DNA from 2 places in the Enterococcus saccharolyticus subsp. saccharolyticus genome. Region 1 is predicted to be linked to the other one. Evidence: predicted binding sites of a transcription regulator. Region 1 holds the regulator's gene; the other holds the start of a gene.
What was found. Region 1 encodes LexA, which represses DNA repair genes until DNA is damaged. Its sites were predicted from a motif close to CNAACANNTGTTNG; they were not measured.
Positions count from the first base shown of each region.

Region 2: uvrC (excinuclease ABC subunit UvrC) is a predicted target of LexA. The motif match lies at 1,561-1,574, and genes of this name have one in related genera.

Region 1 covers NZ_CP118957.1:1,341,795-1,345,056, reverse strand. Annotated here, with positions in the region: gene hemH (ferrochelatase) at 1-850, shown strand, start outside; gene lexA (transcriptional repressor LexA) at 932-1,549, opposite strand; gene PYW32_RS06935 (DUF896 family protein) at 1,725-1,967, shown strand; gene tkt (transketolase) at 2,069-3,262, shown strand, end outside.
Region 2 covers NZ_CP118957.1:1,838,783-1,842,044, forward strand. Annotated here, with positions in the region: gene uvrC (excinuclease ABC subunit UvrC) at 1-1,517, opposite strand, end outside; gene trxA (thioredoxin) at 1,892-2,206, opposite strand; gene PYW32_RS09485 (endonuclease MutS2) at 2,288-3,262, opposite strand, start outside.

The DNA.
Region 1 (3,262 bases):
TACAGAAGAAATTTGGGAGTATTATACCCATATTCGTCATGGAAAAGAACCTTCACAAGAACTTTACGATGAATTAGCTGGACGTTACGAAGAAATTGGGGGTGTTTCTCCATTAGCTCAAATTACTGAAGCACAACGTCTTGCTGTTGAAGAAAAATTGAACGAAATAGGTGAGGTAGAGTATCGCGTATTTACTGGATTACGTCATATTCAGCCATTTATTGAAGATACAGTCAAAGAAATTGTGAACCAAGGATTTACAGTGATTCATGGAATGGTACTAGCACCACATGACTCTAGTTTTATCAAGCAATATCATGATCGCGTAGAAAAAGAATTGACGGCGTATCCAGAAATTTCATACACTGCACATCGTCATTTTTGGCAACAAGATGGTTTTCAAGTTTTTTGGTCAGATCAAATTCAAGCGGCACTAGATACAGAGAAAAAACAAAAATTCTTGTTTACCGCGCATAGTTTACCAGAACGTTTGTTGTTAAATGGCGATCCTTATGTCGATGAAATTACGAATGCAGCAAAAGCCATTGCTGGCCGTGTTCATGGTGTATTAGACTTTGGGCATGCGTGGCAAAGTGCAGGACGGACTGCGGATAAATGGATTGGACCTCGAGTAGAAGATGTAACCGAAGAATTATTGAAAGAGGGCTATGAAGAAATTATTTATCTACCATTTGGTTTTGTTGCCGATAATTTAGAAACGCTATATGACAATGACATCGAATGTAAAGAATTAGTTGAAGAATTAGGCGGTATATATGGCCGTTTAAATATGCCCAATACGCATCCTGATTTTATCAGTGGTTTGGTCGCAGAAATTCTTTCAAACTAAACAAAAACGGTTATGGTATTCGTTGAAATAAGAAAAAAATATCCGAACGAGAATCTCGTTTGGATATTTTTTATCTAACTTTTAAAAATGACGATACAAACCAACAACTAACCCTAAGATTTTAACACTTGGTAAAATAATGGGGTCCATATAATCATTTTCTGGTTGTAAACGAATATGTGTTTTTTCTTTATAAAATCTTTTGCATGTTGCTTCATCTTCATCGGTCATCGCAATAACGATATCGCCATTGCCAGCGATGTCTTGTTTTCTGACAATCACTTGGTCACCATCTAAGATACCAGCATTTATCATGCTTTCACCACGTATGGTTAACATGAATAATTGCCCATTGTCTTCCATTAAATTTGGTGGGATTGGGAAGAAATCAGAAGCATCTTCAACTGCTAAGATGGGCTCTCCAGCGGTCACCACCCCTAATAAAGGAATTTGTTGCTGTTGTGCACCAATTGTTTCTAATCCAAGTGGAGTTAATTCTATTGCACGTGGTTTTGTAGGGTCTCTTAAAATTAAGCCTTTTTTCTCTAAACGTGATAGATGTCCATGAACAGTTGAGGTAGAGGAAAGTTGAACAGCTTCGCCAATCTCTCTCACGGTAGGAGGGTATCCTTTTTCACTGACACGAGTATGAATAAATTTTAACACTTCAAGTTGTCGGTTTTCTGTACGTTTTGCCAAAACGAACACCTTCTTTCCTTTATTTAAATCATTTATCAAAATGAAAAATATGACTAGTTTTCTTAAACGTAGTGTAACATAGGGTAAAAAAAAAATCAAACAAACGTTCGCTTTCTGTTTTGATTGTATTTTTCGGTTCTTTTGTATAAGATGGAGAAGAAAGGGGCTTGAAATCATGTTATCCAAAGAAAAAATCGAGCGAATTAATGAGTTAGCCAGAAAGAAAAAAGCAGAAGGTCTAACAGAAGACGAACAAAACGAACAACAGGCTTTAAGACAAGAATATATTAAGGCCTTTCGTGGTGGGATGAAGCATCATATTGAAGGGATGAAAGTGGTTGATCCAGAAGGTAATGATGTGACTCCTGAGAAATTAAAACAAATTCAAAAAGCTAAAGGATTACACAATAGAAAGTAAAATAAAAGATACCGATGCAAAAAGTGTTGATAATTGCAAAGGTATCTTTTATAATAGGTGTGTAATATAGGTAAAAAAAACCTAAATAGGAGGCGTTAGTATTGTTTGATAAAATTGATCAACTTGGTGTAGATACCTTACGTACATTAAGTATTGATGCTGTACAAAAAGCGAATTCTGGACATCCAGGATTACCGATGGGTGCTGCTCCAATGGCCTATGCATTATGGACGAAATATTTGAAAGTGAATCCAAAAACTTCTCGTAATTGGGTCGATCGTGACCGTTTTGTACTTTCTGCAGGACATGGTTCGGCGTTATTATATAGCTTATTGCATTGTGCAGGATACGATGTCACAACGGACGACTTGAAAAACTTCCGTCAATGGGAAAGCCGTACACCAGGGCATCCAGAAGTGGGGCATACAGATGGTGTCGAAGCAACAACTGGACCGTTAGGACAAGGGATTGCGATGGCTGTAGGGATGGCAATGGCTGAAGCACACCTTTCTGCGACATATAACCGTGAGAACTTTAATGTTGTAGACCACTACACATATAGTTTATGTGGTGATGGCGATTTAATGGAAGGTGTTTCTCAAGAAGCAGCTTCAATGGCCGGTCATTTGAAATTAGGAAAATTAATTGTTTTATATGATTCAAATGATATTTCTTTAGATGGTCCAACTTCAAAAGCTTTCACAGAAAACGTTGGTCAACGTTTTGAAGCATATGGTTGGCAACATATCCTTGTAACAGAAGGAACCGATTTAGTAGCTATTTCAAAAGCAATTGAAGAAGCACAAGCTGAAACAGACAAACCAACATTGATTGAAGTGAAAACAGTGATTGGTTTCGGTGCACCAAATGCGGGTACCTCTTCTGTACATGGCGCGCCATTAGGAGCAGAAGGCATTCAAGCAGCGAAAAAAGCGTACGGATGGGACTATCCTGAATTCGCTGTTCCTGAAGAAGTGGCTACACGCTTTAAAGAAACAATGGTCGATAAAGGTGCGCAAGCAGAGGAAGCTTGGAATGCTTTATTTGCAGAATATGAAACAGCTTATCCAGAATTAGCCAGCCAATTTAAACAAGCGTTTGCTGGCGAACTTCCAGAAAACTGGGAGGCAGAATTACCAACGTATGAAGTGGGTTCAAGTCAAGCAAGCCGTGTATCAAGTAAAGAAATGATTCAAGCGTTATCTAAAGCTGTTCCTAGTCTATGGGGTGGGTCAGCCGATTTATCAGCTTCAAACAACACAATGGTTGCAGCGGAAAAAGATTTCGAACCAGGA
Region 2 (3,262 bases), 500 kb from region 1:
GCTGAATTTCGTTCTAAAGGAACAACAGCTAAATCAGAACCAAACAACATTTCACTGGTTTTATGTTTGTCGTTTTTAGCTAATCCAGCGATTGGAATATCTAAGCCTAGTTGATTTTCCAAAACATCTTTAGCAACATCGACCTGTCCTTTACCACCATCGATAATAATTAAATCAGGAAACGGCAAATTTTCTTTTAACACCCGTGCATATCTACGGTAAACCACTTCTCGCATCGATGCATAATCATCAGGCCCTTTGACAGTTTTTATTTTGTATTTCCGGTATTCATTTTTCGCTGGTTTTCCATCAATAAAAACCACCATAGCTGAAACAGGATCCGTTCCCATAATATTTGAATTATCAAAAGCCTCAATACGTGTCGGTGTAGGAATTCCCATCGCATTGCCTAGTTTTTCTACAGCACCGATTGTGCGTTCTTGTTTGCGTTGAATCAAATCAAATTTTTCAGATAAGGCGACACGCGCATTTTTACTGGCAAGTTCTACTAGCTTTTTCTTTTCGCCACGCTTCGGCTGTAAAATCTTTGTTTCCAGTAATGCTTGCACACTTTCTTGATCGATATCATCTGGAATCAATACTTCTTTTGGAATAATATGCTCATTTTCCTGATAAAATTGCCCAATGTACGTTAAAAAATCTTCCGTTGCTTCATTATAAAAAGGAAAAATAGACACATCGCGCTCAATTAATTTTCCTTGTCGTACAAAAAATACTTGAACACACATCCAACCTTTATCAACAGAATAACCGAAGACATCACGATCCATCAAATCGGTTTGGGTCATTTTTTGACGCGTCATCACCGTTTCAATGGCACGAATTTGATCACGGTATTCTGCTGCTTTCTCAAATTCCATATTCATCGCTGCGTCATTCATTTTCGCTTCTAAACCAGCTTGAATATCACTATGCCCCCCACTTAAAAATTGCTTAATTTCTTTGACCATTTCCGTATAAGTATCTTTGGAAATATCAAATACACACGGCGCTAAACATTGCCCCATATGGTAATACAAACAAACTTCTTTAGGTAACACTTTACATTTACGTAAAGGAAATAAACGATCAAGTAATTTTTTCGTCTCATTGGCAGCACGAACATCTGGATAAGGGCCAAAATAAAGTGCTTTATCTTTTAAGACTTTGCGAGTAATTAATAGTCGTGGATATTCTTCATTCGTGATTTTGATAAAAGGATAGGTTTTATCATCTTTTAGCATGATATTGTATTTCGGATCATTTTTTTTAATCAAATTAATCTCTAATAACAGCGCTTCAATATTTGATTCTGTCACAATATATTCGAAATCTTCAATCTCACTGACTAAACGTTCTGTCTTAGTATCATGACTGCCAGTAAAATAAGAACGGACACGATTCTTTAAGATTTTGGCTTTTCCTACATAAATAATCGTGCCATTTTTATCTTTCATCAGATAACAACCCGGTTGGTCTGGCAATAAAGCTAATTTATTTCTAATTTGTTCATTCATGCAAACGACATCCTCCGTTCTTTCTATTTCATTATAGCATATCAGAACATTCGTTCGTAGTGTTTTAGTTTTATGTAACGTTGCATTTTCGTGATGAAAAACAAATGTGAGAACTATTCTCGCTCTCCTTCCAGTCGACAAATCATAGTGATTCCTTTGGGGGAACTACTCTCGCTTGGCTCGACTAGTACTGTTCATCAACTATTCTCGCTCTCCTTCTAGTCGGCGAATCATAGTGATTCCTTTGGGGGAACTACTCTCGCTTGGCTCGACTAGTACTGTTCATCAACTATTCTCGCTCTCCTTCCAGTCGGCGAATCATAGTGATTCACAGTAAAAAACCTGAGATGTGGATGACATCTCAGGTTCTATTCTTACATGTGTGGCGCAATCATTGCTTCGATTTGTTCTTTTGTTTGGACACCGATTGCTTTATCAACCACTTGGCCATCTTTTTTCAAGATTAAAGTTGGGATGCTCATTACACCAAATGATGCTGGTGTTTCTGGGTTTTCATCAACGTCCATTTTAACGATTTTGAATTCTTCTTCATCGTAGTTTTCAGCTAATTGATCTAAAATAGGTGCTTGCATACGGCAAGGTCCACACCAAGTTGCCCAAAAATCGATTAATACTAACCCTTTATCTGTTTCTTCAGCGAATGTTGCATCTGTAATATTTTTTGCCATTTTTGTAACCTCCAATATTCAATATCAAAAGTATAGCATCTTCATTTACACTTGAAAACTATCTTGCTTACTCTTGATAAGTTATTTAAATTTTACGATAGTTGCCCCATTACCACCTTGATTGGCTGGTGCAAATTCGTAACTTTTTACACTACGATGATTTTTTAGATAATCAATAATACCTTGACGTAACGCGCCTGTTCCTTTACCGTGAACAATCGTTACTTGCGGATAGCCGGCTAGGATAGCTGCGTCTAAATATTGATCCACTTCGTTTAACGCTTCTTCGTAACGTTTCCCGCGTAAATCCAATTGATTAGAAACGTGTGAACTATCTGCTGAGCGAACCGTATTGACAATTCGTTGCACAGGTTCTTTCACTGGCGCAACCGATTGAATATCTTCTTCATCCACTTTCATCTTCAAGATGCCTAATTGTACTTCCCATTGACCGTTTGAGGTTTGTTTAATCAATTCCCCACGTTGTCCGTAAGAAGTAACCAAAACTTCATCTCCAGCTTTTAATTTCTTCGCTTGTTTGGCTTTTTTCAGCACTTTATTTTTCTGCAAATGATTTTCTTCTTGATGTAAATCAGATAGACGTGTTTTCGCATCAATTAATTCATGCTCTTTCACACGACCTTGTCCACCAGTCAACTGCATTTTCCGAATATCGGCAATAACTTTATCCGATTCTTCTTTCGCCTCTTCCACAATTTGATTGGCTTTTTGACGGGCTTTAGCTAATTCTTTTTCACGTTCTTCAAAGAAATAACTATACGCATCTTGCAATTCTTTATGCACACGTTGTGCTTCATTGACGTATTGACGAACTTCTAAATATTCTGTTTCTGCCATTTTACGACGATTTTCTAAATCGGCAATCATGTCGTTCAAGTCTTGGCTTTCACCATCCATAATTTGTTTCGCCGCATCAATTACATGACTAGACAAGCCCAAACGTTTCGAAATTTCAAACGCATTACTACGTCCTGGAACCCCAATTAATAAACGATACGTTGGACTTAACGTGTCTACGTCAAATTCCATCGACGC